Regions from separate parts of the Streptomyces sp. NPDC005483 genome, predicted to be linked through region 1. Evidence: riboswitches for the same ligand, from Rfam matches in the RefSeq annotation. Region 1 holds a riboswitch; each other region holds the start of a gene.
What was found. A riboswitch is a leader RNA that binds a small molecule or an ion and turns the genes downstream of it on or off. The one in region 1 is predicted to bind cyclic di-AMP.

Region 1 (9,506 bases):
CGAGTCGGCGAACCGCACGTGGCGGTCGTAGGGCTGATCGCTCAGCGGCACGGTGAAGCGGACGCCGAGTCCGCGCAGGAAGTCACCCTGGTCGGAGCCGGGCCGCTGCTCGCCGTCCCAGACGAAGGTGTGCACCAGGCGGAAGGATTCCGCACCGGCGAAGAAGGCGAACCGCAGCACGAACGGCAGCCAGGCCCTGCCGCCGTGCCGGTGCCGCCCTTCGACCCGGATCACGGCACGGACGGGGCCGTCCTGCTCGACCGTGATCTTCTCGATCCGGCCCGCGAAGCTGTCGAGGTCCGCGCCCTCGCGCACGGAGTCCTGGCGCAGGGCCACCAGCCGTCCGTCGCGCGCGATCTCGGTCGTGCCGCGCCGGATGCCGCGTACGACGGTGTCGGAGCCCTTGGCCCCGAAGACGGCGGTGATCACGCCGGTCGACACCTCGATCCGGCCGCCGACGCCCCGGCCGACGGTGACCCGGTGGGCGGGCTCGGCCGGACTGCCCGCGCTCAGCAGATAGCCGTCGGCCCGCGGTGCGTCGGGGGCGATCGCGTGCGCGGTCCACTTCACCGAGCCGTCGGGCCAGTAGGCGGTGGGCCAGCTCTGGACCGGGACCTCGTCGCCGCCGGTGGTGGCGAGCCGGAACCGCTGCTCCGGGCGGTGGGTGCCGCGCGCCCACGGCACGCCCCAGGTGGCACCGGCGTGGGCGTCGGGCGGAGAGCCCTCCAGCCAGTGGAGCTCGGTGTCGTCGTCGTCGCCGGCCGCCGCGGCGGCGGTACGGGACTGGGCCCAGGAGAACTGGGTGAGGGCGGCCGCGGCTGCGGCGCCCTTGAAGACGGTGCGTCGGTCGACGCCGGACACGGTGACCTCCGAAGGTCGTAGAAAGCGCTTACGCGGCAACGGAGTTCACTCTGTCTCCACCCTCCCCTCCCTGTCGACGCCCTGAGCCCCCTCGCCACAAGAACGCAATGAAGTGATCATGAAGGGGCACACACTCACGCGTGGGAGTCGCTGACGAAACACCGAAGGCCGGACCCGGGGATCGGGGTCCGGCCTTCGGTGGCACAGGGGGGCGTCAGCCGACGGCGACACCCTTCGAGCGGAGGTAGGCGACCGGGTCCACGTCGGAGCCGTAGTCCGGCGTGGTGCGGATCTCGAAGTGCAGGTGCGGGCCGGTCACATTGCCGGTCGCGCCGGAGAGGCCGATCTGCTGACCCTCGGTCACGGTCTGACCGGCCGAGACGGAGAGCTGGGACAGGTGGGCGTACTGCGCGTAGTAGCCGTCGTTCAGCTTGATGACGACCTGGTTGCCGTAGGCGCCGCCCCAGCCCGCGGAGACGACCGTGCCCGCGGCCACGGCCTTGAGCGAGGTGCCGGTCGGGACGACGAAGTCGACGCCGGTGTGGTAGCCGCTGGACCACATGCTGCCCGCGACGCGGTAGCCCGTTCCGATGGTGGCGCCGCTGACCGGGAGGGTGTAGCCGCTGGAGCTGCTGGTCGTGTCGGAGCTCTGGGTGGCAGCCGTTGAATTCGAGGACGACTTCTTCGACTCCGCCTTCTCGGCCTTCGCCGAGGACGCCGAGGAGGAGGACCCGGTCTTCGCCGTGCTCGCCTTTGCCTTCTTGTCGATCGAGAGCTTCAGGCCCGGGTGGATCAGCGACGGGTCGTCGCCGATGGCCGCACGGTTGTCGGCGTAGAGCCTCTTCCAGCCACCCCTGACGTTCTGTTCATCGGCGATCTTCGAAAGATAGTCGCCGACCCGCACCGAATAGGTGCGCACCGTCGAGGTCTTCGCGGTGCTCTTCTCGGCAGCGGTCTTTTCGGCGGACTTCTGCGAGACCGGAATCGACTGAACGGCCTTTTCCGAAACGGACTGCGGGGTGGCGGCGTGAGCGCCGGTGGCGCCTATGAACGGCAGCGCGAGCGCGGCGCCTCCGGTTCCGGCGACGGCGATCGAGCGGGTGAAACGCTGGGACTTCGGACGGCGGTGCTTACCCTTCGCGGGCATGGCGAATTCCTCTCCGGCGCCTGCGAGGTGAGCTGTCGGGTGCGGGCTGGAGATGCCCGGCCGCGCCGAGACGCGGCTATACCCCAAGCCGTTCCGGAGACCGGAACAGGCGGTGATACCTGTGGGTCCCCCGCTCCTGCCGTGCACGGGTGAGTGAGTGTGGGGAATCCGTTCGGCGGCAGGATTGGGCGTCCGACCGGATCGGTGGCGAACGTAAACGAGCAAGACACAAAGGGACAAGTGAGAGGTTGCCCGGATATGCGTTTCCCTTGATCCCGAATGCGAATTACCGGTCACCCTGCGTGAATCGAGCACCCTCCACCCGCCCAAATCCCCTTGAGCGGCCTGCGAATTACGTGAACATGACGGGCGACGCACCGTCACGGATATGACGCTCCTCACGTCACGAATTCACAGGAACCCTCATCCCGGGCGGAGCTGGAAGGAGGCCATCAATTCGGACAGAAGCCCTATATGTGACGCAGTCGGATAACCGTCGCATCAAGGTCTCCACGCAAACCGGTACGGAGCCCGTGATGCAGCAATACGACCCCCCGGTGAACTTCGCCCGTTTCGGGGCATTCGTACGACGCCGCCGGGTCGAGCCCCCGCAGCCGCAGCGAGGGGACGGGCTCGCCGTACTTCTGTGCCTGAAGCCAGGCGAGGACGACGGTCTCGCCCCCGAGCACGTACTGCACCGCGCTCAGTCCGCCCCGCGGAGGCCGCAGCCGGTAGAGGTCGCCGCGCTGCACCAGGGGCCGGATCTCCTTGTAGAGACCCACCCACCGCCCGGCTTCGGCGAGCTCCTCATCGGTCCACTCCGAGAGGTCCCCACCCACTCCGAGCACTCCGGCCATCGCGCTCACGAACCGGAACCGCAGAGAGCTCACCCGTCCGTTGAGCTGGGTGTTGGGACTGTCGGTGACCCAGGCCGCCATCACGCGCGCGGGGTGGATCTGACTGAAGCCGTGCTGGATGGCGAGCCGGTCGAGGGGGTCGGTGTTGTCCGAGGTCCACACCTGGTCGGTACGGCCGAGCACCCCGAGGTCGATCCGGCCGCCACCCCCCGAGCAGGACTCGAAGGCCACGCCCGGGTGAGCCTCCCGCAACCGGTCCAGCAGGGCGTAGAAGCCGCGCACATGGTCGACCCACAGGCGCTGCGGGTAGGGCTCGCCGGGCCAGCCCGCGTCCGTGAAGCAGCGGTTGAAGTCCCACTTCACATAGTCGATCGGGGCCGAGGAGAGCAGGGTGTCGAGCTGCTCCCACAGATACTCCTGAACATCCTCGCGTGCGAGGTTCAGTACGAGTTGATTGCGGAACTCCGTCCGCTTTCGTCCCGCTTGGTACTGCACCCAGTCCGGGTGGGCACGGTACAGCTCGCTGTCCGGGTTGATCATCTCCGGCTCGACCCAGATGCCGAACTGCATGCCGAGCGCGCGCACGGAGTCACCGAGCGGCTTGAGGCCGGAGGGGAAGCGGTCGGGGTTGGGCGCCCAGTCGCCGAGCCCGGCCCGGTCACTGGTGCGGGCGCCGAACCAGCCGTCGTCGACCACGAACAGCTCGACGCCGATCGACGCGGCACGTCGGGCCAGGGTGAGCTGCTGCTCCTCGGAGATGTCGAAGTTCGTGGCCTCCCAGGAGTTGAACAGCACGGGTCGGTCCTGGTCCGCGTCCGGGATGACGTACGCCCGCTGGTAGGCGTGCCAGGCTCGGCTGGCGCCGCCGAAGCCTTCGTCGCTCCAGAGACCGGCGAAGAGGGGCGTCGTGAAGGACTCCCCGGCCGCCAGCCGGAGCAGCCCCGAGTCGTCGTATCCGGCGCCGCCGGTGATCTGCACGCGCGCGTCGGGCAGTTGCGCCACAGCGATCCGCCAGGACCCCGACCAGCCGAGGGCGACGCCGTAGACCTCGCCCCGCTCCTCGGTTGCGTCGGTGTCGAGCGCGACCCACGGCAGGTGCTGGTGGCCGGTGTGGCCGCGGCGGCTGCCGATGACCTTCTCGCCGTAGGTGAGCGGGGTCCGGGAGAGCAGGGACTCTGCGGCCCAGCGGCCGTGCAGCTGGGACAGTCGCCAGCCGTCCTCGCGGTCGGGCAGGGTCCAGGTGGCGGAGTCGGCGCGCAGCAGTTCGACCGGGGCCGGGCCCTGGTTGTCCAGAGTCACCCAGCGCTCCAGGATGTCGTCGCGCATCCGGTAGTGCAGCGTGATGCCCAGCCCGCCGTCGCGGAACCGCAGCCGCAGCTCGTCGCCCTCGGTGTCGTACGCCTCGAAGCTCCACTCGGTGCCGCGCCGCTCGTCGGTGCGCACGGACAGGGCGGGGCGGGTGAAGCGGGGGCCGCCCTCGACGGGGTACTCCTCGCGTCCGTCGAGCGGGGACTCGAAGGGCCAGTACTCGGGCAGCGGACGTACGGCGAGGGTCTCGGCGTCGGCCAGGGCGATCCTCGGGCCCCAGTGCAGGTGCAGCAGCTCGTCCTCGGCCGTGAGGTGCAGGGCGTAGCTGCTGGCCGGCCCGGACAGAATCCACGTACGGCCGTTGTCGGCGATCTCCAGCATGGTGTCCCTCACAGATTCGAACAGGTGCCAACAGGTGCACTCAGGCACCAACATCATCAATGGCTGACAGCCCTGGCTGCAACGGCTGTGGACAAGTGATTGCCGTCCCTGTGGACAACTCATTGCCCCAGGAATCCATGTCGTATGGTCGAGAGCGCGCCCCGCCGACGAGTCGCGTCGGCGGAGCCCGGCTGGGAGGAGCCCCCGTGACGCAGCAGATCCCGTCGACCGAACCCGAACTGTCAGGTGTCCGCAATTTCCGCGATGTGGGCGGACTGCCGACGGCGGACGGGCGGCGGGTGCGGTACGGGGTGCTGTTCCGCAGCGGTCACCTCGCACACGCGACCGAGGACGACGCGGCCTTCCTGGCCTCCCTCGGCCTGCACACGATCTTCGACTTCCGCAACGCGGCGGACCAGAAGCTGGAGGGCCCCGACGTCGACCTGCCGGGCGTCACCAATGTGAACCTGCCGCTGAGCGACCCGGCGGAGGGCACCTGGTTCTGGAAGATGGTCCGGGACGGCGACATAGAGCAGCTGCGCGAGCTCCTCGGCGACGGCAAGGCCGCGCAGCGCATGATCAACTCATACCGCACGATGGTCAAGGAGCGCACCGCCGAGCACTCCGAGGTGCTGCGCTCCCTCGCCGGGGACAGCGTGCCCGCCCTCATGCACTGCGCGGCCGGCAAGGACCGCGCGGGTCTGTCCATCGCCGTGACTCTGCTCGCCCTGGGGGTGGAGCGCGAGGCGATCGTCGCCGACTACCTGGAGTCGAACGCCAAGCACCGCCGCTACAAGGTCCGCCGCACCAGCACCGCCACCGACGCCTACTCCCCCGAGGTCATGGAGCTGCTCAGCCCGTTGTTCGAGGCGCGGGCCGAGTATCTGACGGCGGCCTTCGAGACCATCGAGGAGACGTGGGGCGGCGTCGAGGCGTATCTGGAGGAGGGCCTCGGTCTGACCCCCGAGATCCGTGAGCGGCTGCGGGAGCGCCTGCTCGACTGAGCCGTACGGCCGCTACTGCCCGGCTCCCACCGCGAAGAGGAAGTAGATGAAGGCCGCGAAGACGTGGCCGACGGCGAGGTAGATGATCAGGCGCACCCACAGGGCGCGGGGGAACTTCTCCTCCATGTCACTCATGGTGTCTCTCCAGGGGTCGGGCCCAGGCACAGCGTGGCCGTGGGGCTCTGCAACAGGGTGTGGACGAACAGGAGCTCGACACCGTCGGGGTCCTGGGCGGCGATGCGGTGCGGGGTCAGCGAGTCGAAGTGCGCACTGTCGCCCGGGCCGAGCCGGTGCGTGGTGTCCCCGAGGCGGAGCCTGAGCCGCCCCCTGAGGACGTACAGCCATTCCTCGCCGGGATGCACCCTCACGATGTCGCCCTGGGAGCCGTGCGGCACCTGCACACGCAGGGCCTGCATCCCACGGCCGGCGGCGCCCGCCTGGAAGTACGTCCAGCCGCCCGCCTCGGTCGGTTCCATGTCGGCGGCGCGCACCACGGCGTCCCGGTCGGCGGCCGTCTCACCGAGAAGCTCCGAGACCGTCGTACCGTAGATGCGGGCCAGCGCGAGCAGCATCGGCAGTGAGGGCTGGCGCTGTCCGGTCTCGAGCCGGGAGAGATGGGCGGGCGACAGCCCCGCGGCACCGGCCGCCGCCTCCAGCGTGAGGGAGGCGCGACGGCGCAGCGCGCGAAGCTGGGGAGCCACCGAGGGCAGCTCCGTGAAGGCTTCCGGGGAGGTCATACCTCCATTGAGCCGGAGACTTGCCTCTGCGGCAAATTTCTTGCCTCAGAGGCAAAGATACCCGGAGAGGGACGTCACCGGTTGGCCACCGCCTGCTTGACCAGCGTCTTGCCGAAGTCCCACATCAGGCCGCCGCCGTTGTGCGCGTCGTCCATGACCTCGGTGAAGGCGTCGACGAACCGGTCCACCTCCTTCTCCCCGACGACCAGCGGCGGGATGAGCTTGATGACCTCCAGGTGGTCGCCGGAGACCTGAGTGAGGATCCGGTGCCGCTGGAGGAGGGGGACGACGACCATCTGCGCGAACAGCCCCTTGCGCGCGGCCTGGAGCATGGTCCAGCGGCTGCGCAGCTTCAGCGACTTCGGCCTGCCGAACTCGATGCCGATCATCAGGCCGCGCCCCCGGACGTCGGCGAGCAGCTCGTACTTGTCGATCAGTGCCGCGAGCCGGGACCTGAGCAGTTCGCCGGTGGCGCGGGCGTTCGCGACGATCTGCTCGTTCTCCATGACCGACAGGACGGCGAGGCCGGCCGCCATCGCCTGGGCGTTGGAGCCGAAGCTCGCCGAGTGCACCAGCACCCGGTCCATCGACGAGTAGACCTTCTTGAAGATCCAGTCCTTGCCGAGGGTGGCGCCTACCGGGACATAGCCACCGGAGAGCGCCTTGGCCACGCACACCAGGTCGGGCTCGACCCCGTCGTCGTGCTGGTAGGCGTAGAAGTCCCCGGTCCGGCCGAGCCCGGTCTGCACCTCGTCGGCGATGAGCAGCGCCTTGTGCTTGCGCAGCAGCTCCTGCGCCGACCGAAGGTACCCTGGCGGCGCCTCGTGCACCCCCTTGCCCTGGATCGGCTCGACGACCAGGGCGGCGACGTCGCCCTTCTTCAGCTCCCGGGCCAGGGCGTCGAGATCGCCGAGGGGTACGGCGGTGTCGGGCAGCAGGGGCGCGAACCCGTCCCGGAAGCCGGACTCGCCGTTGACCGAGAGGGAGCCCGTGGTCAGCCCGTGGAAGGCATGGTCGCAGTACAGGACGCGGGGTTTCCCGGTCGCGTACCGGGCGAACTTCAGCGCGGTCTCCACCGCCTCGGTGCCGCTGTTGCCGAAGAACACCCGGTCCAGGTGCGGGCTGTGGGTGAGCAGCCTCTCCGCCAGCAGGCCGGGCAGCGGCTGGCAGTCGAAGCGGGTGAGGTCGGCGAGGCCGGCGTCGAGGACGTCGTGCAGCGCCTTGCGGACGACGGGGTGGTGGCGGCCCAGGCCCATCACCCCGAACCCGGCGAGCATGTCCAGGTAGTCGTTGCCGTCCGCGTCCCAGAAGTAGGCGCCCTCGCCTCGCTCGTAGACCTTGTCGAAGCCGATGGTGTGCAGCATGCGCGGGAGCTGGTGGTTCAGGTACCTGCCGTGCAGCTCGTAGCGTTCGGCTCCGCGCTCGGCCAGGAGTCTGCCGAGGTCGAACTCCGTGCTCATTCAGCTGTCTCCTTGACTTTGGCCTGCGCCTTCACGGCCAGGCTCGCGCTGATCCGTCCGGCGACCTCGACCGGCGTGAGGCCGATGTCGGCCAGCACCTCCCCCCGCTTGGCATGTGCGAGGAACTGCTCCGGAATCCCGAACCGCCGTACGGGCACGTCGACTTCGGCGTCCCCGAGGGCCAGCTCGACCGCGGCCCCGACCCCGGCGGCCCGGCTGTTGTCCTCGACGACTGCGACCAGCCGGTGTTCCGCGGCGAGGCCGGGCAGCGCGGGATCGACGGGCTTGACCCAACGGGGGTCCACCACGGTGCAGTTGATGCCCCGCCCTTCCAGCAGCTCCGCGGCCTGGAGGCAGACGGGGGCCATCACACCGACGGCGACCAGGAGGACATCCGGCCCATCCACGGAACGGTGCAGGACGTCCAGGCCCCCCACCCGGTCGATCGCCGGAACCGCCGGCCCCACCGACTCCTTCGGGAACCGCACCAGCGTCGGCGCGTCGTCCACGGCGACCGCCTCCCGCAGCTGCGCCCGCAGCTGGTCGGCGTCGCGGGGCGCGGCGATCCGCAGTCCGGGCACGACCTGGAGGATCGACATGTCCCACATGCCGTTGTGGGAGGCCCCGTCCACACCCGTCACCCCGGCCCGGTCGAGGACGAACGTGACCCCGCACCGGTGCAGGGCGACATCCATCAGCAGCTGGTCGAAGGCCCGGTTCAGGAAGGTGGCGTACACGGCGACGACGGGGTGCAGCCCGCCCGTGGCGAGACCTGCCGCGGAGACCGCCGCGTGCTGCTCGGCGATGCCGACGTCCCACACCCGGTCCGGGAACCGCGCCGCGAACTTCCCGAGCCCAACCGGGTGCAGCATGGCCGCCGTGATCGCCACGACGTCCTCCCGTTCCTCCCCGATCGCGGCGATCTCGTCGCCGAACACCGAGGTCCAGGAGGGCCCGTTGGACGGGGCGAGCGACTCGCAGGTCAGGGGGTCCATCACTCCGACGGTGTGGAAGTGGTCCTCCTCGTGGGCGAGGGCGGGCTCGTAACCGCGCCCCTTCTCCGTGAGGCAGTGGACCAGCACCGGCCCGTGGAAGCGTTTCGCCCGCCGCAGCGCCGACTCGACGGCCCCGATGTCGTGTCCGTCGATCGGGCCGACGTACTTCAGCCCGAGGTCCTCGAACATGCCCTGCGGCGCGAAGGCGTCCTTGAAGCCCTTCTTCGCGCCGTGCAGGGACTCGTAGACGGTGTTGCCGACCAGGGGGGTCTTCAGCAGTACGTCCTTCCCCCAGGCCAGCACCTTCTCGTAGCCGTCGGTCGTGCGCAGGGTGGCCAGGTGGTTGGCGAGGCCGCCGATGGTCGGCGAGTAGGAGCGCTCGTTGTCGTTGACGACGATGATCAGCGGCCGGTCCTTGGCGGCCGCGATGTTGTTCAGCGCCTCCCAGGCCATCCCGCCGGTGAGCGCGCCGTCACCGATGACGGCGACCACGTGGCCCTTCTCGCCCTGCACCTGGCGGGCCTTGGCGAGGCCGTCGGCCCAGCCGAGCGCGGTGGAGGCGTGGCTGTTCTCGACGATGTCGTGCTCGGACTCCGCTCGCGAGGGATAGCCCGACAGGCCACCCTTGGAACGCAGCTTGGAAAAGTCCTGACGCCCCGTCAGAAGCTTGTGCACATAGCTCTGATGGCCGGTGTCCCACACGATGCGGTCGACCGGCGACTCGAAGACCCGGTGGAGTGCGATGGAGAGTTCCAC
Region 2 (9,506 bases), on a different contig from region 1:
GAAGGCCTTGCGTCGGACCGGGTCGGCGCCGAGACGGGCCACGTCGTCGCCGCCGAGGAAGACCGGCGTATTGGAGCCGCCACAGGTGTTGTTGGTGGCGTTCAGGATCGTCTCGAAGTCCTCGCTGCGGCCCGCGAAGAAGACCAGCCCCGAGAATTTGCAGGCCTCCTCCCCGACCTTCAGCGCGGACGGCCCGGGCGGGGTCCCGGCGGCCGGGTGCGCGGGGACGTACCCCCGCGGATACGTGTCAAAGCCCGCATCATGGAAGGAGTTCAGGGTGTCCAGGCGCAGGTTGTCGCTGTACTCGTCGGTCGGGTCGAGGGAGTACACGATGCGCACGGCCTTCCGCTTCAGCCGCTTCTCGGTGAGGAGATGGCCCGCGTACGCGACGGAAATCTGCGCCTCGCGCCTGTTCTGCGGTGAGACCTGGTAGTACAGCGCGGACGCACCGGGCAGCGAGTCGGCGGACAGGGTCGTGGCGACCATGGGCAGTCCCACCCGGGTCAGTTCGGCGATCGTCCTGAAGGTGGCCTTGCGGCTCTGGTCGAGGCCGGTGACGCCGACGATCGTCGAGTCGCTCTTCATCATCCGCTCGATCATGCGCACGGCATCGGCCCCGAACCCCATGCCGGCTCCCGCGCTGGCCGGGTAGATCCGCAGGACGGGGTCATCGTTGCCTGTCCCCAGCAGGCGCTGCTGCGCGCTTGCCACGCCCTGCAACTGCTCGCGGGCGTAGGACAGGGTCTGGGAGATGCCGCTCTTGGGGGTGCTGAGCAGAGCGGAGAGATGGACGAGAGTGACGATCGGGCGGGTGGGGTCCCCGGCATGTATCTCCTCGGCCCTCCGGTTTTGCCTGGCGATGATGCTCAGGGTCCTGCGCACGGCCGGGTCCTTGGCGCCGAAGGCGAACCCGTGCGGGGCGACACCGACGCACTCGCCGGTCGAGGCCCGCCACACCGTGCGCGCGTCGGGGTCGGAGGGGCCCAGCCCGCAGTGCTGCTGTCGCCAGTCCCAGGCGTCGACCACGGTGATGCCCACGCCGGTGGCGAGCACCGCCAGTGCGGTGGTGGCGGCCACGGCGGTCGCCGCGCGGCCCGCCCAGACGGGAGGGCGGGGAACGGTCAGCCGGCTCGCGATCGTCGTGCGTTCACCCTGCTGGACCCGTCTGTCGTCGCCGTCCGGTATCGGCTCCGGCACCCGCACCGGCAGGTGCCAGAACTCGGCGTTCCGGCCGCCGCCGGCCGCCCGCAACCGCTCGCACCAGGCCTGGTAGGGAGTGGGGCTGTCGGTCAGCTCGCGCACCAGCACCGGCTCGACCGGTTCCTCGGGCCGACTGGTCACAAGGAGCAGCGGGTCGAAGGCACCGGTGTCGTTGCGCACCTCGGCGAGCAGCCGTACCAGTTCCAGGCCGCCGTTCTGGTCACTCACCCCTTGCAGAAAGGCGACGCAGTAGGCCGTACGACGGTGGGCGTGCCGACGCCACGGCCGCCGGCGGTAGGCTACCCGCAGATCCTCCAGGAAGGCGTTGATCATCAACTTGCTGATCTGCTGCGGGTCTTCACGCCCCCACCGGGGCTGGGTGAGACGTAACGCGAACCCGATGAAGGTCCCCGGATCGGCCGGCGCCATGTACGGCTGGCGCAGCAGCCACCGGTACTCGCTGCCTACACCGCGCCAGACACGGAACCAGAAGACCGGCAGCAGATGCAGTCCCAGGAGGTAAGCCCACCAGGGCACGTGCCCCTGCAGGGCGACCTCGGTGCTCGGGCTGCGCATGAACCCGAACAGCCGTCTGCGCTCCAGCTCGCGGTCGCGTAGCCGGCGCAGCATGATCTGGCCGTGGTCGCTGTCGGGCTGGTCGGCCGTGTGCGTCATCTCCAGCAGCCAGTTAACGAGCCCCAGCCGCCGGAACCGTACCCGCCTGTCGTGTCCGTGGCGTGCGGAGGAGAACTCGGCGGCGAGGTCGACGAGGACGCGTCGGCACAGTTCGGCCCGTTGCCATTCGACGGACAGATACTTGGCCTCCGCCGGGTTGCCGCGCTCAGCGACGACCTCGCTCCACTTGGCGGTCATGTCGACCAACTGGTTCGGGACCACCTGGGGTTCGGCCGCTTTCAGCGCCTGCTCGACCTGGAGCGCGAGGGCGTCCTCCTGCCGGCCGAGCAGGCCGAGTATCGGTATGCCGTCGCGCTTGGGGACCTCCCCCGGCAACTCGCCCCTCTTCGGCCTGCGCACCAGGGTGCCAAGCAGCTCGAAGAGCCGGTCGCCGTGCTCGAACACGGGTCCGTCCACGGATCCCCCGATTCCCTGGTACTCACCCACCGCATCCGACACGGCCGGATTGGAGCACTCACTCTAATAATCGGGGAATACGCTTTCCGGCCCTGTCACGAACCCTTTACAAGCGGCACAACCGGCACGCGCGCATCAGCGGAGTATCCGCGCCGCCTCCCCTCGGATCGACCCGGCCGTCTCATGCCGGAGTGCACCGACTGCGGCGTGCCAGGACGCCCCGCCGCCTTCTCCGGCGGCCTGTGCCGGGGCTGCCGTACTCCCACCACCGCCTCACCGGGCGCCCCCATGGCGGCGTCTCGGACCAGTTCGCCACCGTGCCGTCAGAGCGCGCTCGTCCTCGCCCGTGAAGCTCTCGCCGCCCGGGACCGTCGACAAGCGGCCTCCCGTCCCAGCATGGCAGGACAGCGGCAGTAGCTGCGCGGACTCGTGTCACCCGCGCCCCACCCGCCGCAGAATGAGGGAACGGTCAGCGGCTTGACGGTCGTTGTCCGAAACGACAGCGCGGTCGTACGGAGGGGCACCGGGTACATGACGCGAGGTACGGCCGAGCGGGACGAGACGCTACTGCCGATCATCGACCAGTTGAAGGCGATGGGCTGGCGGCACGTCCACGGGCCCGACGGGGAACGGGACAGCGTTGGGCAACGGGAAGGCTTCAGCCGTGGGCCGCGCGGATGGAGGTCCAGGAGCCAGACGTCGTTGTACGTGATGTCGGCAACCGATGGGGGACCTACCGGCCGGGCGACGGCGCTCGCGGGACCATGGCGCTGCATTGGGCTCTGTTCCAGCTGCCCGCTCATCTCGTCGACTACGTGATTGCCCACGAACTCCCTCACATAAGGATCCCGGGTCACGGAGGCGACTACTGGGCCCTGCTCCGACAAGCCATTCCCGAGTGCGAGGAACGCAAGGAAGAGTTGGATGATCTTGGGCGTCGGCTGGGGCTTGGAGACATTCGCGACAATGGATGACGCCCCGGTTCCCTTGGCAGCGCAGTCCTCCGATGAGCTCTCACACGACCCGAGTAGCCCCCGCGAACGGCATCTGGTCGATCGGCGCCACCCGTACCGGTGCGGACGGGTTCGGGGCGTGGATCATCTGCCCGTTGCCGATGTAGAGGCCGACGTGGCTGATGCCCGAGTAGAAGAACACCAGGTCGCCGGGGAGGAGTTCGGAGCGGGAGACGCGCCGGCCGGCGTCGATCTGGGCGTAGGTCGTGCGGGGCAGGGAGATGCCCGCGGAGCGGTACGCGGCCTGGACGAGGCCCGAGCAGTCGAAGGCGTCCGGCCCGGTGGCGCCCCAGACGTAGGGGCTGCCGAGCTTGCCGTAGGCGTAGGAAACGGCCGCTGCGGCACGGGAGTCGGGGGCTTCGGTGGTCGCCGCGCCGGGCGTCGTCAGATCCTCGCGTGCGCCCGTCACGGCTCGTGAGGCGCGATCCCCGCCGTCCCCGAGCACCGCCCGTTCCTCGGTCGGCAGCTGGGACATCAGTCGGCGGGCGGTGCCCAGTTTGCCGGTGATCGTCTTCTTGTGGCGCTTCAGCTCCGCCTGGCGCGACTTCAGCGAAGCCAACTCGATGTGCGCGGCCCCGCGCAGCTGCTCGATCTCCCGCAGCTGCTGGCGTACGTTCGCCACGGAGGCGGCCTGGCGGGTGCCGGCCCGTTCGACGAACTCGGCGCTGTCCAGGTACCGGTCGGGGTCGTCGGTGAAGGCGAGCTGCATCGCGGGGTCGAGGCCGCCGCCGCGGTACTGCGCCGCGGCGATCGTCCCGAGCGCGTCCCGCGCCTCGTTGAGCTGCTGCGTCCTGCGGGCCGCCTCGTCCCGCAGGGTGTCCAGCCGGGTCTCGGCCGCCTCCGCCTTCTCCTTCGCCCCGTTGTACTTCTCGGTGGCGGCCTCGGCCTCCTGGTACAGCTGGTCCACCTTCGCCTTGACCTGCTCCGGTGTGAGCTGCGGCTCGGCGTGTCCGATCCCGTTGAAGCCCGTCGCGCTCGCGGCCCCCGCGAGGGCGATCGTCGCTGCCGTACGGACCGTATGGCCGCCGGCCGAGCGGCTACGGGGCTTGCGGTGTGCTGCCAAGTGGACTGCACGTCCTTTCCTACGATCGGCCGCCCCGAGGCTCGCGGACGTACGAACGCCAGGGGAAGCGGCCGTACGACCGCCAGGGGCGGTGTGCGCGTCCGGCGACGGCCTGCACAGGGGGAGCGGGCCGCCGCCGGACCTTCTCGGCGGTGGTGGCCGACTGCCGCCCCTGGCCCGGGCGGCGGTGGGGAGCCGGTCACCTGGTGGAGGACGCTAAACCTGACCGTGTCCGGGAGGTAACGCGTTGTGCGGAAGTGCCGCCAGGGGACCGCCGGGTGACCGAAGGTGACCGTGATCCCGGGGTGGCACCGTCGACTTCGCGCGGTGCGCTGACCGAAGTCGCGATTCCGGGACCGGTGACGGGCGGGGAGTGCTATGGGCCGCATATATGCACCCTCTGCCCCGGACCGCTCAAGGGGCCGGTGCGAGTCGCCCTGGCACCCAGGAATAGGCTCCCGCCTCATGGACGTACTCATCCATCTCTTCGTCGGCCTGCACATCATCGGCATCGCCTCGCTGCTCGGAGGCTTCCTCACGCAGATGAAGGCGATGGGCCGGGGCACCGCCCGGTTCGTCCCCGCGATGCTCCACGGCGCCGCGACGATGCTGGTGACCGGCGTGATCCTGGTCGGCCTCAATCAGGCCGACGACCAGCACGTCAACAACATCAAGATCGGCGTGAAGCTGGCCCTGCTGATCGTGATCCTGGGCCTGGTCTATGTGAAGCGGGACGACGAGAAGGTGGACAAGAGGCTGTTCGGCCTGGTCGGCGCGCTGACCACGGCCAACGTCTTCATCGCGGTGCTGTGGACCTGACGGCGGCACGGGCGGCGTCGACGGTCCCCGCGGCGACGGCCAGCCAGGCCGCCACGGAGACCCACAGCAGCACCTCACCCGGCGTCCTGAGCCACGGGACGTCCACGGTGGCGCAGACCGACAGGGCCGCGACCGCCGTCATGCCCATGGGGAACACGGTGGCCCAGCGGCGCACGTCGTAGCGCAGGCGCGGCCGTACGAACTCCGCCAGCAGCAGGACGGCGTACCAGGCCAGGTCGAGCACCAGCAGGGCGACGGTCACCGCGCGCAGGACACCGCGGTCGTCGTCGTTCCACAGGTACAGGCGCGCGCTGTCGGCGGCGAGGAGTTTCGAGCCGGCGAGTGCCGAGATCGCGAGCGCGCCGCCCGCGATCCACTGGTCGCCCGGCCCCTCCAGCACCTGGCGCGGGTCGAAGAGGAAGAGCGCGACGCCGTAGAGGACCAGGCCGAGCCAGAACAGCACGAGCGCCGCGTGCGCGAGCCAGGCCGCCGACTCGGCCGCGGCGAGCGTGGCGCCGAGGACCGCGAGGCCCTGGGTGGCCACACAGCAGAGGAACACCCCGCCGGGCATCCGCCGCTTCCAGTGCCGCACGACGAGCACGAGCAGCACCGGCCACAGCAGCGCCGACAGGGCCAGCAGCGCCTCGGCGAGGGTCTGCCGGCCGAGTGCGGAGAACCGGGTGCCGAGTACGGTGGTCGCCGCCACGGCCGTCAGGGCGCCCGGTGTCCCGGCGTCCGCGACCCATCGCGGGCGCTCCCGCAGCAGTCGTACGGCGAACTCGGCGGCCAGCCCCAGCCAGGCCGCGCAGCTGATCACCAGGGCGATCCGGGACAGCGTCTCGTGACCGGTCAGAAGGAGCCCGACCGACACGATGCCGGTCGCCATCACGGCGGACGCGGCCGCGGGTGGGTGCCGCGTCCACCAGACGCGCAGGGGGGAGTGGGGGGAGGTACCGGGCATGTGCCGATGCTAGGAAGCTCCCCGTGCCGTGCGAGCGGGGCGCGCACGCGCGCGTGGGGAAATGGGGGAAATGCACGCGAGTGCGGGCTCTTCGCCCGCCCCCGGTACCCGGCCTCAGGCCGGGCGGACCACGCTGTGGATCCCCGACTCGCCGTCGTAGTAGATCGACTCCTCGCGGACGTACGCGCCCGGCTTCGGGGCGTGGATCATCATGCCGTTGCCGATGTAGAGGCCGACGTGGCTGATGTCGTCGTAGAAGAAGACCAGGTCACCGGGTTGGGCGTCGGCCAGGGAGACCGTGGTGCCGGCGTTGACCTGGTCATAGGTGACGCGGGGGAGGTCGACGCCGGCGGCCTTCCAGGCGGCCTGGGTGAGCCCTGAGCAGTCGTAGGAGTCGGGGCCGGTGGCGCCCCAGACGTACGGCTTGCCGATCTGTGCACGGGCGAAGGCGAGGGCCTTGGCGGCCTTGGTGGCGTACGAGGAGTCGGTCGCCGGCGACGTGCTCTCCTGCGGGGCGGTGGTCTCCTGCGCCGCCTTCTCCGCCGCGGCCTGCTGCTGCGCCAGCTCCGCCGCCTTGCGGGCCGCCTCCTGCTGCTTGCGCTTCTCGATCACCGCGAGACGCGCCTTCTCCTGGGCGGTCAGTTCCGACAGCAGCTCGCGCGCGTCGGCGAGCTTCTTCTGGACGGTCGCCTTGGCGGTCTTCAGGTCGCTCTGCGTCTCGTTCAGCGTCTGAAGGCTCTGGGAGGCCTCCTGGCGCTTCTTCATCGTCGCGGACTGCTCGGAGACGTAGTCGTCGACCGCGCCCTTCTGACGGCTCGTCAAGCGGCTCATCAGCTGCGCCTGGTCGAAGTAGTCCTGCGGGGTGTCGGCGAGCAGGAAGGTCGCCGTGTCGGGCGCGCCGGCGCCGGTGCGGTACTGGGCCGCGGCGAAGGAACCGAGTTCCTCCCGCGCCTCGTTGAGCTTCTGGGTGCGCTGGGCGACGTCGTCGAGGAGCGTGTCGACCTGCTTGCGCTGCTTGGCCGTCTTCTCCTTGGCCGCGTTGTAGCCGTCGGTCGCCGACTCGGCCTGGCGGTAGAGGTCGTCGACCTTCTTCTCGACCTCTTCGAGACTCGGCTTGTCATCGGCCGGCGCGGCGTTCGCCGACTGGGACAGCAGGGCCACGGAGGTGAGGGCGGCCGTCGCGAGGGCCGGGGTCCGTATGCCTGCCACGCGCGTACCGGCGGGACGCGACTTGCGGTGCGACGCCAAGGGAGGCGACTCCTTCCCATGCTCCGCCTACCGGGTTAGCTGTCGGGTTCGGGCGAAGTGCTTCGGAAGGTTTGCCCTACGGCGCTCCCCTGCGCGGGAGTCGGCCGATTCACCCCGGGTTCGGTGGGTCCCCGGCTCCGGGCGCGCGGCGGCGCTGCGGACTCGGCGGAGGCCGTGCGGCCCGGCGAGGTTCGCCGGAGGGGGTCGTACGGCCTGATCGGAACGGTAGCCAACTGGTGTGGCCCCTGTGAAGGTTGATGTTCGATATGCCCGATACATTTTCGTGACCTTGGCCCCAGGGGGCGCTCCGCATGGCCGATTCGGTGTGATGTGCCGTGGATGGGGCGGTCTCTTGCTGGAGTGCCCCTGTTCGATCGCCTTTGGGGACTGGCTCGGGCAACCGGTGACCCGCGTGATCGCCGAGGGGGCAACGATCCGTGCCGTCTGCTCTGCCGACGAAGAGCGACTCGCGCAAGGCGGTGGTGGAGTCCCACGCGTACGGCGTCGCTGCCACCCGGAGGGCTGAGGATCGCCGTCGGCGCGGGCGGGGTGGCCTGACCCTCGTTCCTGCCGGACGACAGGGCGGGCGGCGGGGCCCTTCATGGTCTCCGGGCCACGACGAAAGGGGGCTTGCGCAAGGCGTGAGTGGAGTCCCACGCGTACCGCGTCCTCGCCCTTCCGGAGGGTCGAGGGTCGCCGCGGGCGCGGGCGCGGGCGCGGGCGCGGGCGCGGGCGCGGGCGGGGTGGCCTGACCCTCGTTCCTGCCGGACGACAAGGCGGGCGGCGCGGCCTTTCATGGCTCCGGGCCACGACGAGGGGGGCTCGCGCTAGGCGCTGGTGGAGTCCCACGCGTACCGCGTCCTCGCCCTTCCGGAGGGTCGAGGGTCGCCGCGGGCGCGGGCGCGGGCGGCCTGGGCGTCGTCCCTGCTGCGCGGCAGGGCGCTGCGCGGCCGTTCATGGTTTTCCGGGCCACGACGAGAGGCGGCCCGTCCGCAGGTCCCCGGCGCTCGGCCCTGACGGCCGGCCGGGTCGGCGCCCGTGCCGTGACGAAGGTCTCGTACGGCATGCGCGGGAGCGTGCGGGTGCCGTGCCGCGGCGGGTCTCGCCGTCGACCAGGAAGGCAGGAGGGCGCCGGGAGGCCGGGTCCGGAAGATCGTCGGGTTCCGGTACGGGTGGATGTTCTCGGGGCGGCGGCGGGCTGTCAGTGGGGAGCCCTAGACTCGGAGAGCGATGAGCAGCCTCTTTGACGACAGCTTCCTGGCGGACCTCCAGGCCCCTCGCGGGCATGGGGAGGAACCCCCGCCGCCGCCCGAGGACGAGCACGGACCGGAGCAGGTTCCGGACGACCTGTTCGGTGGGAAGTTCGACGTGCCCCCGGACCGGGACGCCTACTACCGCGACGGCGCCCCGCGCCCGGTGGTGGACCCGGCCACCCTCCTGGAGGGGCTGAACGAGAACCAGCGCGCGGCCGTCGTGCACTCCGGCACCCCGCTGCTCATCGTGGCCGGCGCCGGCTCCGGCAAGACCCGGGTCCTCACCCACCGCATCGCCCACCTCCTCGGCGAGCGCCATGTCCACCCGGGCCAGATCCTCGCGATCACCTTCACCAACAAGGCCGCGGGCGAGATGAAGGAGCGCGTCGAGCAGCTCGTCGGCCCGCGCGCGAACGCGATGTGGGTGATGACCTTCCACAGCGCCTGCGTGCGGATCCTGCGCAGGGAGTCGAAGAAGCTCGGTTTCACCTCCTCCTTCTCGATCTACGACGCCGCTGACTCCAAGCGGCTCATGGCGCTGGTCTGCCGCGACCTGGACCTCGACCCCAAGAAGTTCCCGCCGAAGTCCTTCAGCGCCAAGATCAGCAACCTGAAGAACGAGCTGATCGACGAGGAGGACTTCGCCGCCCAGGCCACCGACGGCTTCGAGAAGACCCTCGCCCAGGCCTACGCCATGTACCAGTCGCGCCTCCGCGAGGCGAACGCCCTCGACTTCGACGACCTGATCATGACGACGGTCAACCTGCTCCGGGCGTTCCCCGACGTCTCCGAGCACTACCGCCGCCGCTTCCGGCATGTCCTGGTCGACGAGTACCAGGACACCAACCACGCGCAGT
Region 3 (9,506 bases), on a different contig from region 1:
CTGATCCGCGAAGGCGCTCGGGCGGTGCACGTACTGAACGCACCCTCACCCGCGGCGACAGCGTCCCTGCCGATCGGCCGGGAGGTGGCCCGGCGGGCACTGGAAACACTGCGCACGGCGTGACACGCACGGCCGCCGCCACCCGGCCGAGACAGCCCCGCACACGACTGACCACCCGGCCGTCACGGACACCCCGGACGGGACCGCCGGAGCCATCCCCGAGCAGCACACCCGCAGCCACAGCTCCCCCGCCGACCGGCCGAGACGGGCCCGCACGACTGCCCCCGGCGGGACGGACGCCCCGGAGGTGGGGAGGGCCCGCGGAGATGACACCCCGGACGGGACGGCCCGAGCCACCCCCGAGCAGCACACCCGCAGCCACAGCTCCCCCGCCAACGAGACGAGACAGGCCCGCACACGGCTGACCACCCAGCCGTGACGGACGCCCCGGACGGCAGGGACGCCCCGGACGGCAGGGACGGCAGGGATGGCCCCCGGGAGTAAGCCCGGACGGGACGGCCTGAGCCACACCCGAGGCCACACCCACAGCTCCCCGCAGACCGGACAAGAAGCAGCCCCGCTCCCCCAGGACACACTGCGCGCGCCGTGACACACGCAAGCCCCCCACCCGGCCGGACGGGCGCCCCGGACGGCGGAGACGGCCCCGGAGATGACAGCCCGACGGGACGCGGCCCGAGCAGCACCCCCGCAGCCACAGCTCCCCCGCAGACCGGACAAGAAGCAGCCCCGCGCCCGCTGGCACCCTCACGCGCCGTGACACACACAGCCGCCACCCGAGACCGACCGGCCCCCACTCGGCTGGCACCCGGTGACCGCCCGGACGGGGGCCGTGACCCCGGACCGCACGGTCGGAACATCCCTGTGCGGCGTTCGTCGTCGAGGTCACCGTAAAATCGGCCTCACTGTGTCTGACTCCCTCAACGCCCCCGACGCCCCCCGGTCCCGGCCCGCCGCCGACGAGGCCGCTCTGCACGTCCCCGGTGTCTCCGTTCGGCACACGCGGGTCAAAGGGGAGCCGCGGTTTCCGGACGGGCCCAGCGCTGATCCCGCGGGGTCGCACTTCGAGCGGCGGATCCGGAGTTTCCAGCCCCGGCGCAGCCGGGTGACGGCGGGGCAGGCGGACGCGTTGCAGCGGCTGTGGCCCACGTGGGGCCTGGACATCGACGGACAGCGCACGATCGACTTCGGCGAGTTGTTCGGAAACGACAACCCCGTCGTGCTGGAGATCGGGTTCGGGATGGGTGAGGCCACCGCGCAGATGGCCGCCGCCGAGCCGGGGACCAACATCCTCGCCGTCGATGTGCACACCCCGGGACAGGGCAATCTGCTGAACCTCGCCGAGCAGCAGAAGCTGACCAACGTCCGGGTCGGCAACGGCGACGCCATCATCCTGCTCCGCGAGATGCTCACCGCGGACTCGCTCGACGGGCTGCGCGTGTACTTCCCCGACCCCTGGCCCAAGAAGCGGCACCACAAGCGGCGGCTGATCCAGCCGGAGTTCCTGGACCTGGCCGCGACCCGCCTGAGGCCCGGCGCGCTGCTGCACTGTGCGACCGACTGGGAGCCGTACGCCGAACAGATGCTCGACGTACTCACCGCGCACCCGGACTTCGAGAACACCCAGGCAGGCGGCGGTTTCGCAGCCCGTCCCGGATTCCGGCCGCTGACCCGTTTCGAGGGGCAGGGACTGGACAAGGGACACGTCGTGAACGACCTGCTGTTCCGCCGCGTACAGCACGGCGACCGAACCGACCCAACCGACCGATCCGACCAGTCCCCCACGGGCGCCTGAGCATCCCGCCCCACCTGCGGGCGGCGCCTCTGTCTCGTTAAGGTCGATGTCGTGGCCACCTTTCCTCCGTATCCGACGCATCCCGGTAACCCGCCCGGCGGCGGTGCGCTGCGGCACGCGCACTGGTGGCAGCGGAAATGGGTGCGCTACGGCGCCCTGATCACGCTCCTCGCGCTGTCGGGGCTGGTCATCCTCGCCCTGGTCCGCCAGCAGACCGGTACCCAGGGGTTCCTGGTCGGGCTGGGCCTCGCCGTCCTGCCCGTACCGCTGCTCATAGCCGCGTTCCGCTGGCTCGACCGGGTCGAACCGGGCCCCTGGCGCAATCTGTTGTTCGCCTTCGCCTGGGGCGCCTGCGCGGCCGCGCTGATAGCGATCATCGCCAACAGCTTCGCGACCAAGTGGATAGCGACGGCGACCGCCGACCCGACCGGCGCGGACACTCTCGGCGCGACCGTGATAGCGCCGATCGTCGAGGAGTCGGCCAAGGCCGCAGCCGTTCTGCTCGTCTTCCTGTTCCGCAGACGGGACTTCACCGGGATCGTCGACGGCGTGGTGATAGCGGGAGTCACCGCCACCGGCTTCGCGTTCACCGAGAACATCCTCTACCTCGGCACCGCCTTCGGCACCGACCAGCTCACCGGCGACCGGGGCATCGCCTCCGTCACCGCGGCGACCTTCTTCGTGCGCGTGGTGATGTCGCCGTTCGCGCACCCCCTGTTCACCGTCCTCACCGGCATCGGCTTCGGCATCTCCGCGCTGTCGGCGGAACGCCAGCGCGTCCGGAGGATTCTCGTCCCGCTGTCCGGGCTGCTGCTCGCGATGGGCATGCACGCCACGTGGAACGGCTCCTCGACGTTCGGGCAGTTCGGCTTCTTCGCGGTGTACGCGATGTTCATGCTCCCGGCGTTCGCGCTGCTGACCTGGCTGGTCATCTGGACGCGGCAGCGGGAGCTGAAGACCGTGCGCGAGGAGCTGCCCGCGTACGCCGTCGCGGGGTGGCTGACGCCGACCGAGCCGTATGTGCTGGGCTCGATGCGGGCGCGGCGGGTGGCACGGGACTACGCGCGGCGGCAGTTCGGCGGGCGGGCCGCGGCGCGGGCGGTCTCGCAGTACGAGGCGTACGCGACGTCCTTGGCGTTCCTACGGCACCGGGGGCGGCTCGGGCGGGCGAACGCGGACTTCGTCGTACGGGAGCGGGAGTTGCTGCACGAGCTGTGGCGACGGCGGGACGTGGCGCGTCCCGCGCTGGACCACGCGGCCCGGACGACGGCACCGCCGGTACCGGTGGCCGCGCCGCCCTGGCCGGTGTACGGCGTGTACGGATACCCGGCCCAGCCCCCGCACCCGGTCCACCCGGTCCAGCCCCCGGTCCACCCGACGGTGCCCTACCCCGCGTACAACCCGTACCGGACATAGACGGACGTAGATCCACGCAGCGGTCGAGGGGTGTGCCGGAGGGTCAGGCCGACGCCTCCGCCAGGCGTCCCAGCTCCTCCTCCGTCAGCACCAGATCGCCCACTCCCAGCAGCGCGGGAAGCTGTTCCACGGTGCGGGCGGACGCGATCGGGGCCGCGACCGTCGGCTGGGCGGCGAGCCAGGCGAGGGCGACCGTGGCGACCGGGACGGTGTGGGATTCGGCGATGTCGTCGAGCGCTGCGAGGACCTTCCGGCCGCGTTCGGTCTCCAGGTGCTTGCCGGCGCCCGCCTGGCGGGGGCTCTCCACCGTCGTACCGGCGCGGTACTTGCCGGTGAGGAACCCGGAGGCGAGGGCGTAGTACGGGACGGCGGCCAGGCCCTCCCGGGCGGCGACTGCCTCGAGTTCACCCTCGTACGTGTCGCGCGAGACCAGGTTGTAGTGGGGCTGGAGGGCGACGTACCGCGCCAGGCCCTCGCCGTCGGAGAAGGCGAGGGACTCCGCGAGGCGCGCGGCGGAGATGTTGGAGGCGCCGATCGCCCGCACCTTGCCCGCCTTCACCAGCTCGTCCAGCGCGCCGATGATCTCCTCGACGGGGGTCTCGGGCTTGTCGAAGTGGGTGTAGTACAGGTCGATGTGGTCGGTGCCCAGGCGCCGTAGCGACGCCTCGGCCGCCGCCTTGATGTTCGCGGCGGACAGGCCCGGGAAGTCGGGGTGCTGGCTGACCTTCGTGGCGATGACGACGTCGTCGCGGTGGCCGCGGGCCGCCAGCCACCTGCCGATGATCGTCTCGGACTCGCCGCCGGAGTTCCCGTCGACCCACGACGAGTACGAGTCGGCCGTGTCGACGAAGTTGCCGCCGGCCGCGGTGTACGCGTCGAGGACGGCGAAGGACGTGGCCTCGTCGGCGGTCCAGCCGAAGACGTTGCCGCCGAGGGAGAGCGGGAAGACCTCGAGGTCGGAGGAGCCGAGCTTGCGAAGAGAAGTCATGCCATACGTCAACGCCCGCGCCGGACGCCGGTCTTCCGCCACGGCCGCAAAGTCCTCGTAAACAAACGGAATCAGCCGCTCCGAAGCACCGGCAGCCCTGACGTCGGGGGGACGTCGTCAGGGCTGCCGGAGTTCGCGGGAACTCGCGGGAACGTCAGGGGGTGAGGCCCTTGCCGCGCAGCCACGTCATCGGGTCGATGCCGTCGGCCGAGCCGCCCGGGTGGACCTCCAGGTGCAGGTGCGCGCCGGTCACGTTGCCCGTGGCGCCCACGCGGCCGATGACGTCACCCGTGCCGACCTTCTGGCCGACGCTGACATTGATCGAGGACTGGTGGCAGAACCACAGCTCGGTGCCGTCGTCGAGGGTGAGGATCGTGCGGTAGCCGTAGGAACCGGCCCAGCCGGCCTGGGTGATGGTGCCGCTGTGGATCGCCTTGATGAGCGTGCCCGTGGGGGCGGCGAAGTCCAGGCCCGTGTGGTAGCCGGAGGACCACAGCGAACCGGCCTGACCGAAGGTCCCGGTGATGGTGTACGACGAGGTCGGCAGCGTGTACTGCTTGGCGAGCTCGGCCAGGCGCGCGGCCTCGGCCTTCTTCGCGGCCTCCTCCTCCGCCTTCTTCTTCGCGGCGGCGGCCTTCTCCTGAGCGTCCTTCTCCGCCTTGGCGGCGGCCGCGTCGGCCTCCTTCTGGGCGGCGTCCGCGACGGCCTGGGCGGCCTTGGTGTCGATCTGGTCCTGCTGCACCTCGGCCTGGGCCAGGATGCGCGAGCGCAGCGCCTCACCGGCGTCCGAGGTGCCCTGGGCGGTGTCGGCGGTGGTGGCGCCGACGCTGCTGAAGGCGCTCGTGTCGTCCGCGGCGGTGTCGGAGTCGTTCGAGATGAGCGAGCTCACGGAGCCCAGGTCGGGCATGGAGATGGAGACCGGCGGCTTGCCGGTGTTGGCGCTGGCCATCCCGCCCGCGCTGACGGCGGCTATGACGCCGACGCCGAGAACGGTGGAGCTACGGGCGAATCCTCCGCCGCGCTGCTTGGTGACGCGATGCCGGCCTCGTACGGGAGCGAGGGAGTCCGCGGTGGGGTTCCACTCGCCGAGCGGGGCCTCGTCGTCGGCGCGGTAACCGCCGTACACGAGGGTGTCGCTGTTTACGTACGGCGCCTCGGGGGCAGGCGGGTTGGACGCCACGTGGGCGCGCTCCTTTCCTTCCTTCTCGCCTACCGGGTTAGCTGACGGGTTCGGAGCAGGAAGGTCTCCTACGCGCGTATACCGGCCGTGCTGCCACGGCGGCGTACGAGCGATTCACCCCAAGTTGGTGGTTCCCCGGTTCCCTTGCGGAATTCGGCGCGTGAGCACGGAGCCGTCTCTTGTGACGGCTGGGACGACCGCGCTGCGTTATCGAACGTTAATAGACCCGGGGGCCCGATTCCAAGCTGTTCCGCTTGATCATTAACGAAATCCCGCTGGACTTACGGCCCATGAACGGCGAAAAACGGGCGAGTTGGCCCTTCCTCAGGCAACACACAGGCATTGACGGTATGTCAGCTCTTGCGCGGAGGGCGGTCACTCACTCACCCGGCGTCACGAAGACGTCGTACCGTGTGACACGGCCGGGAAAACACTCAGGGCCGGAGTCCAGTGAATGGACTCCGGCCCTGAGCCTTGAGTAGCGGGGACAGGATTTGAACCTGCGACCTCTGGGTTATGAGCCCAGCGAGCTACCGAGCTGCTCCACCCCGCGTCGTTGTGTGACCAGCATACGTCATCCGCGAGGTGGTTCGCGCCAGGGTTGTTCCGGAGGCCCGGTTTCCCGCTCGGCGGCGTACCGTGGCGCCCCTCACGCGCACGAGGAGGGGCCCATGGCGGCAGCCGATGAGCGACCGGTGGAGATCGGCAAGCGGGACATCCCGCTGTCCGGCGGCCGGACGCTGCGGGTGACGGAGTTCGGCAACGGCAGCATCCGACTGGCGGTGCAGGCCGGTTCTCCCTATGTGGTGACGAGCCTGGAGCAGATCGACGACGGAGCCGTCCTGAGACTCTCTCCCGGCCGCGAGGGGTCCAACGCCCACCGGAACTGGGTACGGGACCAAGGGGCCGCCGCGGACGGCCACGGGGAGTGAGCCTCGCCCCGCCCCCGATGGTGTAGCGGGCTACACCGTGCGCCGGGGGTCGTTCGTCTAGCGTGAGCCGCATGTGGAAGTCGGTGCGGCGTGCGGCGATGGCGACCGTGCATCTCTTCGTGGCCGCGGCGATGTGCTTCGGCGTGTACCTCTTCATCACGGTGCTGCTGATCGCCGCCGTGGGCACGGTCGCCGTGGTCGGCTGCTGGCTGCTGCCCGAGGCCGTGCTGCTGATACGGCGGATCGCCGGCGCCAAGCGGAACCTGACCACTCTGTGGACGGGCAGGGAGATCCCCGAGGCGTACACGCCGATGACCGGCACGCTCCGCGAGCGGCTGCGCATCTCGGTGCGGGACCCCGGCACGCTCAGGGACTTCCGCTGGATGCTCGCCTACTACCTCTACGGCGCCCTCCTCGCCCTCGCCCTCGCCCTCCCGCTGTGGCCCCTCGGCCTGGTGGTCGACGGTGTGTGGGCCGGGGCGCTGCGCCGCGACCCCGTCGTCCTTCCGCTGATCGTGCGGCTCGCGGACACCGAGGCCCGCTGGTCGACCGTGCTGCTCATGCCCTCCCCGAAGGCCAGGCTGGCCCGGCGGGTCGAGGAACTGAAGGAGACCCGGGCCGACGCGATCGCCGCGCACGAGGCCGAACTGCGCCGCATCGAACGGGACCTGCACGACGGCGCCCAGGCCAACCTGGTGGCGCTGTCGATGCGGATCGGCCTCGCCAAGCGGGCCTACGACCGTGACCCCGACGCCGCCCGCAAGCTGCTGGACGACGCCCAGTCGCAGGCCGAGCAGGCGCTGACCGAGCTGCGGCACGTGGTGCGCGGGATCCACCCGCCGATCCTCACCGACCGGGGTCTGGTCGGCGCGGTGCGGGCGCTCGCCGCCGGCAGCGGACTGGCCGTGCGTGTGGACGACGGCGGTCTGGACGCGGGCACCCGGGCGCCCGCGGCGGTGGAGGCGGCCGCCTACTTCGTGGTGGCCGAGTCGCTCACCAACGTCGCCAAGTACAGCGGTACCGACCGGGCCGAGGTCCGGCTGGCCCGGACCCGGCGCGGGCTGACCGTGCGGGTGCGGGACGAGGGCCGGGGCGGCGCCGACGAGTCCGCGGGCTCGGGGCTGCTCGGGATGCGGCGCAGGGTCGCCGCGCTCGACGGGACCTTCGAAGTGACCAGCCCCGCCGGGGGCCCGACCGTGATCGATGTGGAGCTGCCGTGCGTGTGGTGATCGCCGAGGACAACGCCCTCCTGAGAGAGGGGCTCGTCCTCCTGCTGACGTCCTCCGGGCACGAGGTCGTGGCCGTCGTCGGCACCGGCCCGGAGATCCTGCCCGCCCTGCTCGACCACCGGCCGGACGTGGCCGTGCTCGACGTGCGGATGCCGCCCGGGTTCCGCGACGAGGGGCTGCGGGCCGCCCTGGAAGGGCGGGAGCGGATCCCGGGACTCCCGGTGCTGGTGCTCTCGCAGTACGTCGAGGAGTCGTACGCCGCCGAGTTGCTGGCGGGCGGCTCCAGCGGGGTCGGCTACCTCCTGAAGGACCGGGTCGGCCGGGTCGACGAGTTCCTCGACGCGCTGGAGCGGGTGGCGGCGGGCGGCACCGCGCTCGATCCCGAGGTCGTCACCGAGCTCCTGACCCGCCGTCGCGACACCCCGCTCGACTCCCTCACCCCGCGCGAGCGCGAGGTGCTGAAGCTGATGGCCGAGGGGCACGACAACACCACCATCGCGAAGACTCTCGTGGTCACCGAGCGCGCGGTCAGCAAGCACATCGGCAACGTCTTCCTCAAGCTGGGCCTGCCGCCGAGCGACAGCGGCCACCGGCGGGTCCTGGCCGTGCTGGCCTATCTGGCGCACACGCCCAGGTGAGGTTCAGCCGACGACGAGTTCGGTCAACTCCGCCAGCGGCAGCGTGTGCTGGGTCTGCAGGACCTTCGCGCGCAGGTAGCGGACGTTGTGGGCGGTGGTGAAGACCCCGGTGGGGACACGGTCGCGGACGTCGATGCCGAGGTCGCGCAACTGGCCCGCCTTGTCGGGGTTGTTGGAGAGCAGGTCGAGCTCGGCGATCCCGAGGGCCTGGAGCATCTGCGCGGCCGCCGTGTAGTCGCGGGCGTCCTCGGGCAGGCCGAGGGCGGTGTTCGCGGCGTAGGTGTCGAGGCCCTGGTCCTGGAGGGCGTACGCGTCGAGCTTGTTGTAGAGGCCGATGCCGCGGCCCTCCTGGCGCAGGTAGAGCAGGACACCACCGCGCTCGGCTATGCGCTCGACCGCCTCGCGCAGCTGCGGGCCGCAGTCGCAGCGGGCGGAGCCGAAGACGTCGCCGGTGAGGCATTCGGAGTGCAGGCGCACCAGCGGGACGGCGCCGGGGGCGGGGTCGCCGAGGACGACGGCGAGGTGCTCCTGCCCGTCGGCCAGGCCGTGGAAGGTGACGAGTTCGGCGTCTACGCGGTAGCCGTCCCCGAAGCGCAGCGGGACGCGGACGCGGGAGCGCTGGGTGGCGGCGGGCAGGTCGGGCATGCGGGTACTCCGGTCCGTAGGCACACCTGCTTCAGATTTGAAGCAGTTCTACTGGTCGAGACCCTACCCCATGCTTTAAATTTGAAGCAACGGGTTTATGGCGTTCGTCACGCAGGGCTTCTCACGAACAGGACGGGGACGACCGCCGGCGCCACGGGACCTCCTCGGAGGGCCCGTCCTCCCCCAGGAGCCCGGCGGTGACACTGGTGAAGATCTCCTCCAGCTGCCCCACCTGCTCCGGGGTGAGCCGGTCGAAGAGCGCGGCGCGGACCGTCTCCACATGGCCCGGCGCGGCCCGCTCCAGCACCGCCATACCCTCGTCCGTGAGGACCGCGACGCTGCCGCGCTTGTCCCACTGGCAGCTCTCGCGCCGCACCAGCCCGTCCTTCTCCAGCCGGGCGACGGCGTACGTCAGCCGGGGCCGGGTGATCTTCAGCCCCTCGGCGAGTTCGGTCATCCGCAGTCGCCGTTCCGGGACCTCGGAGAGGTTGGCCAGGATGGAGTAGTAGACATGCGGCATGCCGGCCTCCTGCTGGAGCTGCCGGTCGATGGTGTCCTCCAGGAGGAGCGAGGCGGCGATGTAGGCACGCCAGGCTCGCTGCTCGTCGGGGCTGAGCCAGCGGGTCGTCATGTCCCCAGTGTAGGTTTGCTTCAAACTTGAACCA

Region 2: linked by a shared signal. The riboswitch ahead of ABZT06_RS19240 (NlpC/P60 family protein) and the one ahead of ABZT06_RS00910 (M23 family metallopeptidase) in region 1 are both predicted to bind cyclic di-AMP.
Region 3: linked by a shared signal. The riboswitch ahead of ABZT06_RS40140 (M23 family metallopeptidase) and the one ahead of ABZT06_RS00910 (M23 family metallopeptidase) in region 1 are both predicted to bind cyclic di-AMP.

Annotation. Positions count from the first base shown of each region.
Region 1 is NZ_JBEXEA010000001.1:196,015-205,520, reverse strand. Features, by position in the region: gene ABZT06_RS00915 (Tat pathway signal sequence domain protein) at 1-861, opposite strand, end outside; gene ABZT06_RS00910 (M23 family metallopeptidase) at 1,076-2,008, opposite strand; cyclic di-AMP (ydaO/yuaA leader) riboswitch at 2,013-2,170, opposite strand; gene ABZT06_RS00905 (alpha-galactosidase) at 2,479-4,554, opposite strand; gene ABZT06_RS00900 (tyrosine-protein phosphatase) at 4,761-5,558, shown strand; gene ABZT06_RS00895 (DUF6126 family protein) at 5,571-5,693, opposite strand; gene ABZT06_RS00890 (XRE family transcriptional regulator) at 5,690-6,295, opposite strand; gene ABZT06_RS00885 (aspartate aminotransferase family protein) at 6,370-7,755, opposite strand; gene dxs (1-deoxy-D-xylulose-5-phosphate synthase) at 7,752-9,506, opposite strand, start outside.
Region 2 is NZ_JBEXEA010000009.1:146,835-156,340, forward strand. Features, by position in the region: gene ABZT06_RS19215 (hypothetical protein) at 1-2,292, opposite strand, end outside; gene ABZT06_RS19220 (M48 family metallopeptidase) at 2,892-3,266, shown strand; gene ABZT06_RS19225 (NlpC/P60 family protein) at 3,307-4,368, opposite strand; gene ABZT06_RS19230 (hypothetical protein) at 4,834-5,187, shown strand; gene ABZT06_RS19235 (tellurite resistance/C4-dicarboxylate transporter family protein) at 5,165-6,148, opposite strand; gene ABZT06_RS19240 (NlpC/P60 family protein) at 6,263-7,396, opposite strand; cyclic di-AMP (ydaO/yuaA leader) riboswitch at 7,405-7,574, opposite strand; gene pcrA (DNA helicase PcrA) at 8,627-9,506, shown strand, end outside.
Region 3 is NZ_JBEXEA010000033.1:18,229-27,734, forward strand. Features, by position in the region: gene lhgO (L-2-hydroxyglutarate oxidase) at 1-123, shown strand, start outside; gene trmB (tRNA (guanosine(46)-N7)-methyltransferase TrmB) at 926-1,813, shown strand; gene ABZT06_RS40130 (PrsW family intramembrane metalloprotease) at 1,865-3,229, shown strand; gene ABZT06_RS40135 (aldo/keto reductase) at 3,273-4,217, opposite strand; gene ABZT06_RS40140 (M23 family metallopeptidase) at 4,372-5,397, opposite strand; cyclic di-AMP (ydaO/yuaA leader) riboswitch at 5,409-5,566, opposite strand; tRNA gene ABZT06_RS40145 (tRNA-Met) at 5,877-5,950, opposite strand; gene ABZT06_RS40150 (hypothetical protein) at 6,069-6,329, shown strand; gene ABZT06_RS40155 (histidine kinase) at 6,401-7,558, shown strand; gene ABZT06_RS40160 (response regulator transcription factor) at 7,546-8,196, shown strand; gene ribA (GTP cyclohydrolase II) at 8,200-8,841, opposite strand; gene ABZT06_RS40170 (MarR family transcriptional regulator) at 8,963-9,472, opposite strand.